One region of the Mesorhizobium sp. M7A.F.Ca.US.006.04.2.1 genome, then DNA from elsewhere that is predicted to be linked to it. Evidence: riboswitches for the same ligand, from Rfam matches in the RefSeq annotation. Region 1 holds a riboswitch; the other holds the start of a gene.
The links. A riboswitch is a leader RNA that binds a small molecule or an ion and turns the genes downstream of it on or off. The one in region 1 is predicted to bind cobalamin.
Positions count from the first base shown of each region.

Region 1 (8,973 bases):
GCATCAGGAGCGCAAGCGGCCGGCAAGCGGCGACCGCGAGGATCACGAAGAGGCGCGCCGCCGTGAAAACGAGTGGCGCGAGATCGGGCTAGGCGCCCAGATACTCAAGGATCTCGGCATCTCCTCGATCAACCTGATCGCCTCGCGCGAACGCCACTATGTCGGCCTCGAAGGTTTTGGCATCCACATCGCCAAGACCGAGATCCTCTGAGCCTCCCGTCGATCCGGTTGCCGGAGAAGACGGATGAATGCGTCTCTGCCTACCAGCCAGCGCAGCGAACGGCTTTTGCTGCGCCGCCCAGAAGAGAGGCTGATCTGGATTTCCTGATCGACCTCTTTTCGCGCCGGGAGCTTGTTGCTCATCGTCCGGACCCTGTCCCGGATACAGCCCAGCAGAGCGCCGCGCGGCTGACGCGCGACATCGGTCATTGGGACAAGCACGGCTTTGGCCGCTGGGCGGTCGAGGCGGATGAAAAGCTGGTCGGCTTCGGCGGCGTCACGGTATCGGCGGATTTCGACGGTCTGAACCTGTCCTATCATCTTCATCCGGCGAGCTGGGGACATGGCTATGCCACGGAATCGGTGATGGAAGCACTGCGCACCGCGTTCGGCCCCTTGCGTGCCGATCGGGTTGTCGGCATCGTCCGCCCCGCCAATCCGGCTTCGCGACGGGTGCTGGAGAAATGTGGCTTCGTCTTCGAAAAAGAGGTGATGCTGCACGGGGCGCCAACGATAGTTTTGGCATTGGCGCACCCAAGAAGAGTCAATATTTCAGGCCCGGCCGCCTAGAGCGGCGCGCCCGGCCTAAGGCCCGGGCGCGCCGGAACTATTCCGCAGCAATCGCGGCTGCTTCGCATCCGTCCATCTCGCACTCAGCCGTGGCAAGGCTGCGCTGGCCAAGCAGCACCGTGGCCAGCGCGATCGTGCCTGAAGCCACAGAGACCCAGAACCCGTTCTGGGCACCGAACGCATCGACCACCGCGCCGGCCGCGAACGAGCCGAGCGCCATGCCGATGCCGATGCCGGTCATGACCCAGGTAATGCCTTCGGTCAGCATCGCCTCCGGCACATGCCGCTCGATCAGGCCGAAGGCGGTGATGAAGGTCGGCGAAATCGCCACGCCGCTGATGAACACAGTCAGCGCCAGCAGTGGCACGGTGTCGGCGGTGAGCGGCAACAGCGTGCCGAGCGCGACGAGGGCGACTGCGATGGCGAGCTGGCGTTGCAGCGGCGCCTTCAGGCTGAGCGCGCCGACGATGATACCGAGCACGAACGATCCCAGCGCATAAACGCCGATGACAAGGCTGGCGGCGCCGGGCTGGCCAAGCTCCTTGGTGATCGCCACGGTGCTGACTTCCGTCGTCGCGAAGGTCGCGCCGATGAAGATCAGGGCGAAGGTGATGATCTGAACCGGCCGCAGGCGGATCGCCGAGCCGCTTGAGCCATGGTCCACCGGCCGCACTTGCGGCTCCGTCGAGCGTTGCAGGATGAAGGCCGCTGATCCGAATGCGAGAAATAATGTGCTCACCAGAACGCCGGCTTCCGGGAACAGGGCAGCACTGAGACCGACCGATAGCGATGCCCCGGCGATATAGACCAGTTCATCGGCCGCGGACTCGAAGGCGAATGCGGTGTTCATCTGCGGCCGTCCGCGGAAAATCTCTGTCCAGCGCGCCCGCACCATCGCCGGCATGCTTGGCATGGCCGCGGCCAGTAGGGCCGACACGAACAGCGTCCACACCGGCCAGTCCTGGTTGGCCGCCGCTATCAGGACGGCGAAAGCCAGCACCGCGATGATGGTGGTGGGCACGACGATCCGTGTCTGGCCCAGGCGGTCCACCAGTCTGGATATCTGCGGCGCAACGAAAGCGTTGGCCAGCGCGTATGTTGCCGAGACGGCTCCGGCCAGCCAGTATTCGCCACGCGTCTGCGACAGCATCGCCACGATGCCGATGGGCGCCATGGCGATCGGCAGGCGCGCCATGAATCCGGCGGCCGCAAAGCCCTTGGCTCCGGGGGCACGAAAGATTTCCGAATAGGGATTTTGCATGGGTGGTTCCTCGACAAAGGACGATTCGGCAATTACATACGAAGCGTATGCTTGTTAAATAGAGCATACGCCGCGTATGTCAATTGGCATACGTTACGTATGTGAATAGGGCCAGAAGCCATGCACAGACCCCGCAAGGAGATGATCGCCGAGACGCGCGCAAAGCTGATCGCGGCGGCCCGCCATGCCTTCGGCACAACAGGCTATGCGGAAGCCTCGATGGATGATTTCACCGCTTCGGCCGGGCTGACGCGCGGCGCGCTCTATCATCATTTCGGCGACAAGAAGGGGCTGCTGCAGGCGGTCATAGCCCAGATCGACGGCGAGATGGCGGCGCGCATCAATGAGGTCGCGTCGAGAGCGCCGACCCGCTGGCAGCATTTCGTCGACGAGTGCTCGACCTATATCGAGATGGCGCTGGAGCCGGAAATCCAGCGCATCATGTTCCGGGATGGCCCGGCCGTGCTGGGGGATCCAGCGCAATGGCCGAATGCCAGTGCGTGCATCGTGTCAATGACCGACCATCTGACCGCGCTGCAGGAGGAGGGGGTCGTTGTCTCGAGCCTCGACCCCGAGACGGCCTCGCGACTGATCAACGGAGCGAGCAGCCAGGCAGCGCAACGGATCGCCAATTCGGACGACCCCGAAGCGACGTCCAAGAAGGTGGTGACGGCGTTCAAGCAACTGCTCGAAGGCCTGCTCAAGAAGCCGGATCCGCAGTCGAATTGAAGTTCCCACCGGAGCTTTTCGTGCCGGCAGCTGTTCCCGATAGGAATTTTTTCTCGACACCTGCCCTCAGCTAAGGTACATATTCGTCCATGGTGCTGATTTGCGCCGGTGACCCGCCGCACAGGCGGGTTTTTCGTTTGATGCTCCGTCAGACAATGCGCCGGCGAAAGGCTGCGAAAGAAAACCGTTGCCCAGAATTCGTCGCCCTGTGGTGCCAGGGCCGGCAATTGACAATCGTCGGGTTGAGTTCATCCTCTTCCACCATCTCTGAGGCGGAGATTCGGGGCACATGTGGGATTTCGAGATCGGCCGGTCGGTGTCCATCATGATGCGGACCTGGCCGTTCATCGTCTTTCGTATGATCGTCTATTTCGGCATCACGCTGGCCTACATCATGGCGACCGGCACCGGTGCCTCGGTCGGCTATGGTGTCGGCCATATCTCCACCGATCCCGACGGGCCCATGTCCTTTGCCCTGTGGGGCGGCGTGGTCGGGTTTGGCATCGTCTCGATCGCGGTCTACTGGATCCGTGAATACATCCTCTATATCGTCAAGGCCGGCCACATCGCCGTCATGGTTCATCTGATCGACGGCCGCGACATTCCCGGCGGTCAGGACCAGATCGCCTACGCCAGGGATGTCGTCACCCAGCGTTTTGCCGAGGCCAATATCCTTTTCGTCGTCGACCAACTCGTCAAGGGTGCCATCCGCGCCATCACCGGCCTGCTCGGCGGTATCGCCGCCTTCCTGCCGATACCGGGCCTGAGCGGCCTGGTCTCCTTCATCAACACGGTGATCCGCCTGTCGCTGACCTATGTCGACGAGATCATCCTCGGCTACAACATCCGCATCAATTCAGCCTCACCCTTCGAGACGGCGCGCCAAGGCGTCGTGCTCTATGCCCAGAACGGCAAGGTCATGGTCAAGAACGCCGTCTGGCTGGCGGTCATCATGTGGGGCGTGTCGTTCGTCATCTTTCTGATGATGCTGGCGCCTGCCGGCGCCATTCTGTTCCTGATGCCCGGCCAGCTCGCCGGCTGGGCCTTCGTGCTCGCCATCGTCTTCGCCTGGGCGTTCAAGGCGGCCTTCATCGAGCCTTTCGCCATCGCTTGCCTGATGCAGGTCTATTTCAAGACCATCGCGGGCCAGGTGCCGGATCCGGCCTGGGACGCCCGGTTGGCCGAGGCGTCGTCGAAGTTCAGGGAGCTCAAGGACAAGGCGCTCGCCTCCTTCGGCGGTTCGCGCTGGGGTACGGCCGGCGCCACACCCTGATCGGCCGGGCAGGTGGTGTCTGGTGAGGCAGAAACGGTGTTGAGGCGCGCCACGGTGGACTTGAGCTGTGCCTCGCCTTGCCCGGAAAACGTCTCGCTCATGATCAGTTCCGGCAGCGGCAGCCGCCGTCCCCAACCATGCGTTTCAAGGTCCGGTTTGGAAGCGAACTCGGAAACACGGCCGACGCAGAGATAGGCGATTGGCGTTACGTGATCCGGAATGGCCAACAGCCGCTTCAGCGCCTCAGCCTCGATGATGCTCACCCAGCCGACGCCAACGCCCTCGGCACGCGCGGCCAGCCAGAAATTCTGCACCGCGCAGACGGTGCTGTAGAGATCCATCTCCGGATTGTGCCAGCGTCCCAGCGGCGAACCCTTCGAGCGCTGCCGGTCGCAAGTGATGCAGATGTTGAGCGCGCTTTCGCAGATGCCTTCCAGCTTGAGCTTGCGGTACAGCGCCTGTTTTTCCGCCTCGATCGCCGGCAGTTCCTGCTCGCGCGCGGCCAGGAACAGGTCGCGCACCTCCGCTCGTCGTCCGGCATCGCGAATGACAATGAAATTCCATGGCTGCATGAAGCCGACCGATGGCGCGTGATGGGCGGCAAGCAGCAGCCGCGCCAGCACGTCGTCATCGATCGCGTTGGGCAGGAAATGGCTGCGCACGTCGCGCCGCGTGAACATGGCGCGATAGACCGCATCGCGCGCATTCTGGTCGAATCCATCGTCAATGGCAGCGGTCATATGTTCCGGCATCGCTTGTCCCCTTGCGATTGCAGATTCAAAACGGTCAGAGCGTACGCTGTGCGTCCAAATGGACGCACGTCGCTCTGATGCCACCCGCCCGACCATGCGGATGACGATGCCTGCCAGGCCGGTCTTCTGGCTTGGGATCAACCCGCGTCCGGTGCCTTCCCGTCATCGACAGTGGCATTTACCGGCGCGGTCCCCCTCACAGCGTTGGGCACGCCACGGAATTCAACCGTGTTCCCGATTCTCCCGCTTGCGGCGGGCACCAGGCAGTACCAAGGACTTTACGCCGAAGCGCCGGCGGGGCCAATGCCTGCGGCGACACGAATGGACGCAGGCGCGATTTTCCCCAGTCATCGGCCGCCCGTGCATGGCCTTTGTCGATCGGGGTCACTAGATTAGGACGATGACCACCCGTCTCTACACGCATCCGATCTTCCTCGAGCATCTCACGCCGCCCGGACATCCCGAGCGGCCCGACCGCCTGCGCGCCATCGAGCGCGTGCTCGATGAGGAAGCCTTTGCCGCGCTCGATCGTATCCAGGCGCCGGAAGGCGACGAGGCCACCATCCTCTACGCGCATCCCGCCGATTTCGTCGCCCGCGTGCGCGCCGCCATCCCCGACGAGGGGATTGCCCGCATCGATGCCGACACCACTGCCAGTCCGAAGAGCTGGCAAGCGGCGATCACCGCGATCGGCGCCGCCAACGCCGCCGTCGATGATGTCTTTTCGGGCCGCGCCGACAACGTCTTCGTCGCCGCCCGGCCGCCCGGCCATCATGCCGAAAAGACCACGGCCATGGGCTTCTGCCTGTTCAACACGGCGGCGATCGCGGCGCGTTATGCGCAGAAGAAACACGGTGTCGAGCGCGTTGCCATCGTCGACTGGGACGTGCATCACGGCAATGGCACGCAGGATATTTTCTGGGACGATCCCTCGGTGCTCTATTGCTCGACACACCAGATGCCGCTTTATCCCGGCACCGGAGCGAAGACCGAAACGGGCGCCGGCAATATCGTCAACGCACCGCTGGCGCCGCAGACCGGCAGCGAAGTGTTTCGCGATGCCTTCCTGTCGCGCGTCCTGCCCGCGCTCGACAATTTCGCGCCCGACCTGATCATCATTTCGGCCGGGTTCGACGCGCACCACCGCGATCCGCTGGCCGAGATCAATCTGACCGAGGATGATTTCGACTGGGCGACCGGCCAGTTGATGCAGCGCGCGGCACGCCACAGCGGCAACCGGCTCGTAAGCCTGCTCGAGGGCGGCTACGATCTGCAGGGATTGGCATTTTCGGTCGCCGCCCATGTCGGGCGACTGATGAAAGGATGAATGATGGCTGGTGAGACCAACGAAGACGTCAAGGCGATGAGCTTCGAGCAGGCACTCGATGCGCTGGAGAAGATCGTCGATGATCTGGAGCGTGGCGACGTGCCGCTCGACCAGTCGATCAGGATCTATGAACGTGGCGAGGCGCTGAAGGCGCATTGCGACCGGCTGCTGAAGGCCGCCGAGGACAAGGTCGAGAAGATCAGGCTGTCGCGCGACGGCAAGCCGGTTGGAACGGAGCCGCTCGACGCGGATTGAGGCCGGTCCGAACGATGGCCTCGCCTCACCGGTTTTTGGACATGATCATGATCGAGGCTATAACTCGTTCCGATTGAAACAGCTCAAGGACAAGAGGAGATACGGAAGCGATGTGCAGAAACATCAAGACCCTGTTCAATTTTGATCCGCCGGCAACCAATGACGAGGTGCGCGACGCGGCCCTTCAGTTCGTCCGCAAGCTGAGCGGAACGACGCGACCCTCGAAGCAGAACCAGCACGCCTTCGATCATGCCGTCGACGCCATCGCGGCCTCGGCGCGCGAACTGCTCGATTCCCTGGAAACCCATCAGCATCCGCGCAATCGCGAAGAGGTGGCGGCCAAGCTGCGGGCAAAGGCGGCCATCCGCTTTGCCTGATGCGGCCAGGCGGCCTTCGACCACCGACAAGGAGAGTCCATGAGCTTCTTCCCCGGGAAAGACCCTGAGGTGGGCGATGCGTTCGCCAGCGATCAGATCGAATTGATGGTCGTTCCGAACGCCAAGGACATCGGTGGTTTTCAGGTGCGCCGTGCCCTGCCAACGGCAAAAAGGCGGTTGGTCGGTCCGTTCATCTTCTTCGACCGCATGGGTCCCGCGATCCTGCGGGCCGGCCAGGCGCTGGACGTCCGTCCGCATCCGCATATCGGACTGTCGACGGTCACCTATCTGTTCGACGGCAAGATCCGGCACCGCGACTCCCTCGGCACCGAAATGGTCATTCAGCCCGGCGACGTGAATTTGATGACCGCCGGCCGCGGCATCGTCCATTCGGAGCGTACGCCGGAGGAACTGCGTGGCGCGCCGATGTCGATATCCGGCCTGCAGACATGGCTGGCGCTGCCGGACGACAAGGAAGAGGTGGCTCCTGTGTTCGAGAACACAGGAGCGCTCAGGCTTCCCGAGATTGATGCCGAAGGCGTCAACGGGCGCCTCATCATCGGCGATTTCCAAGGATTACGGTCCCCGGTCAGGGCCGATTCGGAGACGCTCTACGCCGACCTGCGCCTGGCGCCCGGCGCCAGCGTGAAAATCCCTGCCGATGCGGAAGAGCGCGCCATTTACACGCTGGAAGGCGAGGTCTCGATTTCGGGCGATGTGTTCCCAGCCGAACGGCTGCTGGTCTTCCGTCCCGGTGACGAGATCGTCGTGTCGTCGCAGACCGGGGCGCATTTCATGCTGTTCGGCGGCGCCTCTCTTGGTTCGAAGCGTTACATCTGGTGGAATTTCGTCTCGTCGTCGAAAGAGCGTATCGAACAGGCGAAAGAGGAATGGAAGACAGGCCGCTTCGACATCGTTCCAGGAGACGAGGAAGAGTTCATTCCGCTGCCGGAAAGCTGATGCCTGTCGCCCAAAGTGGCCCGGTTTTGGGGAAACGACCTGCATAGAAGCAAAAGACCACAGTCTGATCCGCGTCACTGACACGCATTTACTTTCGCCGGCCGGCGGCCTATTTCGCCCATCAACCGAAAGCCTGAGCACCGTGAACGCAACGCCGCATACGCCGCTTCTCGACAAGACCCGCATCCCGGCCGACCTGCGCACGCTTGCCGAGAGTGAGCTGCCGCAACTGGCGTCCGAGCTTCGCGCCGAGCTGGTCGACGCGGTATCCCGCACGGGTGGTCATCTGGGCGCCGGCCTTGGCGTGGTCGAGCTGACAGTGGCGCTGCACTATGTCTTCAACACCCCCGATGATCGGCTGATCTGGGATGTCGGCCACCAGGCCTATCCGCACAAGATCCTGACCGGCCGCCGCGACCGTATCCGCACGCTGCGCCAGGAAGGCGGCCTGTCCGGCTTCACCCGCCGCGCCGAGAGCGAGTACGATCCCTTCGGCGCTGCCCACTCCTCGACATCGATATCGGCCGGCCTCGGCATGGCCGCGGCCCGCGATCTCTCCGGCGGCCGCAACAATGTCATCGCCGTCATCGGCGACGGCGCCATGTCTGCCGGCATGGCCTACGAGGCGATGAACAATGCCGGCGCACTCGATGCACGGCTGATCGTCATTCTCAACGACAACGACATGTCGATCGCGCCGCCAACCGGCGCCATGAGCGCCTATCTGGCGCGGCTGGCCTCCGGCAAGGCCTATATCGGCCTGCGCGATTTCGGCAAAAAACTGACGTCTTATCTCGGCAAGCGCGCGGATCGTGCGATCACAAGGGCGGTCGAGCATGCACGTGGCTACGTCACCGGCGGCACGCTGTTCGAGGAACTCGGCTTCTATCACATCGGCCCGATCGACGGCCACAATCTGGAACATCTGATCCCGGTCCTGAAAAATGTCCGAGACAATGGCGAAGGCCCGGTGCTCATCCATGTCGTCACCCAGAAGGGCAAGGGCTATGCGCCGGCGGAAGCCGCCGCCGACAAATATCACGGCGTCAACAAGTTCGACGTCATCACCGGCGCGCAGGCCAAGGCGCCGGCCAACGCACCGGCCTACACCAAGGTGTTCGCCGAAAGCCTGGTCCAGGAGGGCCGCGAGGACGACCGCATCGTCGCCGTCACCGCAGCCATGCCGAGCGGTACCGGCCTCGACCTGTTCGGCGAAGCGTTCCCGTCGAGGACCTTCGATGTCGGCATCG
Region 1 covers NZ_RZQA01000121.1:407-9,379, forward strand. The annotation lists partial or broken gene EN925_RS09285 (3,4-dihydroxy-2-butanone-4-phosphate synthase) at 1-211, shown strand, start outside; partial or broken gene EN925_RS09290 (GNAT family protein) at 245-789, shown strand; gene EN925_RS09295 (MFS transporter) at 827-2,050, opposite strand; gene EN925_RS09300 (TetR/AcrR family transcriptional regulator) at 2,171-2,779, shown strand; gene EN925_RS09305 (hypothetical protein) at 3,069-4,052, shown strand; partial or broken gene bluB (5,6-dimethylbenzimidazole synthase) at 4,175-4,900, opposite strand; cobalamin riboswitch at 4,903-5,083, opposite strand; gene EN925_RS09315 (histone deacetylase family protein) at 5,205-6,131, shown strand; gene EN925_RS09320 (exodeoxyribonuclease VII small subunit) at 6,135-6,386, shown strand; gene EN925_RS09325 (DUF2277 domain-containing protein) at 6,497-6,763, shown strand; gene EN925_RS09330 (pirin family protein) at 6,803-7,723, shown strand; gene dxs (1-deoxy-D-xylulose-5-phosphate synthase) at 7,866-8,973, shown strand, end outside.

Region 2 (2,994 bases), on a different contig from region 1:
GACCGAAATCGCGATCGCGGCTCCGGCGACCATGGCGAACCGCTTCCAAAAGCCGTTCCAGCGGATTTGTCGGCCGTGGGCGAGATACAGGCTGACGCCGACCAAGAACAGGAAGGTCGAGGCGATGCAGCGCGCGTAAATCTTCCACCAGCCGAAGGCGGTCAGGCCGGGATCGGTGTAGCCGAAGAACTCCAGATCCCAGGTGAAATGGTAGCTTGCCATGGCGATCAGCGCGATGCCGCGCACGATGTCGATGGCGACGATGCGCTTTGGTCGATCCTGAACGGGCGCGGTCGGCGTTTGGATGCTCATGGTCTCGCATTCTGATTCAGCCCCGCTGGAGGACTATCACGGTTGCCCAGGACAAAAGAAGACCGGCAACCCTGCCGATAACGCCGGATCAGCCGCGGCATTGGGCCAGTGCCGGAAAGCCTTTGGCCGGCTTCGCTTTTGCCGGATGCACGTCGGTTTCCTCTTATTGGCGCTGAGGTCGCCACGGCAGATTTGACCCGGTGAATCTGCTTCGGGGAAAGCAATGTCCACCCATGTGCGCCATCCGATCTGGCTACCGGCCCTCAAGGCCGCGGACGCGCGCACCTTCGCTTCGCTCTATGCGGTCGAATCCTTCGCCCGCGCCACGGTGTCGAGCGTCATCCCGATCCAAGCTTACGAGATCCTGCACAACGAGCAGATCGTCTCGATCCTCTACACCGTCGTGGCGATGCTCGGCCTGTCGGTGACATTGTTCATGCCGATGCTGATCCGCCGTTTCGCCCGGCGCTGGGTCTACACGGCGGGCGCCTGCCTGCTGGCCATCGGCTCGCTGTTCTTCGTCACCGACACGCTTGCCGGGCAACTGGCCGGCATGCTGTGCCGGGTGATGGGAGCCAGCGCGCTGTCGATCACGCTCAACCTCTACATCATGGACCACATCCGCAAGACCGACTTCATGCAGGCCGAATCGCTGCGCATGGCGTGGTCGATGCTGGCCTGGACCGGTGGGCCGACGCTCGGCATCTTCCTCTACACGCGCTTCGGCGTCTATGCCGCGCATGGCGCGGTGGCCGTGTTCGCGTTAGCGCTGCTGGCATTGTTCTGGACCTACCGGCTCGGCGACAACCCGTCGATCCGTCCCGGCAAGACGCGACCAGCCAATCCGCTCGCCAATATCGGCCGCTTCATCGCCCAGCCCAGGCTCAGGCTGGCCTGGCTGATCGCGTTTGGGCGCTCCTGTTTCTGGACGACGTTCTTCGTCTATGGGCCGCTGTTCATGGTCATTACGGGTGAGGGCAAGCTGGCCGGCGGCCTGCTGGTTTCGGCCGGCAACGCGCTTTTGTTCATGGCGATTTTCTGGGGCAAGGCGGGAAAGCGCTTTGGCGGCCGCAGGACCATGACATTTGCCTATTTCGCCATGTCGGTCGCGCTTCTGGCGGCGGGCTTCGTCGGCGAAACCGTGCCGCTGCTCACCGGCGCCTTCTTGCTCTGCGGCGCCTTCTTCACCATTGCGCTCGATGCGCTCGGCTCGACCGCCTTCATGCGCTCGGTGCGCTCCTATGAAAGATCGCAGATGGCGGCGGTCTATCGCACCTATCTCGACTTTTCCGAGCTGACGCCGCCGCTGGTCTATTCGGTGGTGCTGGCCTTCTTCGGCCTGGGCTCGGTGTTCGTCACGCTGGGCCTGCTGGCGGCGGTCTGCGGCTTCGTGACGTGGCGCTATCTGCCGAAATCGCTTTGACCTTCATGGCGCATTCGCAACGGTCGCCGGCGGAATTTGGTTTGCCGGACGCGAGGATTCTGCCTATAGTCGCCGGTGTCGCCGGTTCCATTTTGGAGCCAAGAGGGAATGCGGTAAGGGCGGATTTCGCCCAATGCCGTGGCTGCCCCCGCAACTGTGTGCGGTAGTCCTCTCCATATGCCACTGAAGATTTTTCTTCGGGAAGGTGGGGAAGGACGCTGATCCGTGAGCCAGGAGACCTGCCGGCGACAGGAAACTGACTTCGATGCCCTCGGGTGGAGGGCGAAAGGACAAGACATGACTACCGCTTCCGTCTCCCTCGGCGCTTCCGTCTCCTCGCAGTCGCGCTTCATGCAGCTCGCGCTTGCCGCGCTGCTCGGCATTTTCGTGATGGGCTTTGTCGGCTTCTCGCATATCGATGCGGTCCACAATGCGGCTCACGACTATCGCCATTCGATGGCATTTCCCTGCCACTGACGAGGGGCTGACATCATGAACCTGTTTCGCAACGTCGTGTTCATCGCGGCGATCGCAGGGCTCGTGGCCGGCGTCGTTCTTGCCTGCATGCAGGCCTATGCGACCGTGCCGCTGATCCTGAAGGCGGAGGTCTACGAACAGGCGGGCGGCGGGCATCACCATGACCATGCCGCTCCGGCAGCAACGAATAGCAATGCCATGAGCACAGCCGCTCCGGCCCCTGCCGAAGCGACTGCTGCGGCGGAAGACGAGGGCTGGGCGCCGGCAGACGGTTTCGAGCGTTTCGCCTTCAGCGTGCTTGCCAACATCGTCACCGGCATCGGCTTCGGGTTGATCCTGGTCGCGGTTTCCGAATTCGCCGGCGGCATCGGTGGTTGGCGCCAGGGCGTGTTCTGGGGCCTGGCCGGCTTTGCCGTGTTCACGCTGGCACCGGGCCTCGGCCTGCCGCCGGAACTGCCGGCCATGCCGGCCGCCGATCTCACCCAGCGCCAGATCTGGTGGTGGGCAACGGTGGCGGCAACCGCTGCCGGTCTCGGCCTGATCGCGTTCCGCAAGTCGCTGCCGCTGGCGATCCTTGCCGTCCTTTTGATCGTCGCACCGCATGTTGTCGGGGCACCGCAGCCCGACAGTTACGAGACGGCGATTCCGGAAGGGCTGCATCACCAGTTCGTGGTGGCGGTGACCGTGACCAATCTGGTGTTCTGGCTGGTGCTCGGCGCGGTTGTCGGCGTGGTGCGCGGCCGCTTCACCGGCACCGCGACCAGCCTGCGCGACAGCTTTGC
Region 2 covers NZ_RZQA01000756.1:187-3,180, forward strand. The annotation lists partial or broken gene EN925_RS29455 (heparan-alpha-glucosaminide N-acetyltransferase domain-containing protein) at 1-312, opposite strand, end outside; gene EN925_RS29460 (MFS transporter) at 536-1,735, shown strand; cobalamin riboswitch at 1,801-1,997, shown strand; gene EN925_RS29465 (CbtB domain-containing protein) at 2,033-2,212, shown strand; gene EN925_RS29470 (CbtA family protein) at 2,228-2,994, shown strand, end outside.
Region 2: it holds a riboswitch for cobalamin, as region 1 does, so the genes downstream of both, EN925_RS29465 (CbtB domain-containing protein) here and bluB (5,6-dimethylbenzimidazole synthase) in region 1, are expected to answer to the same signal.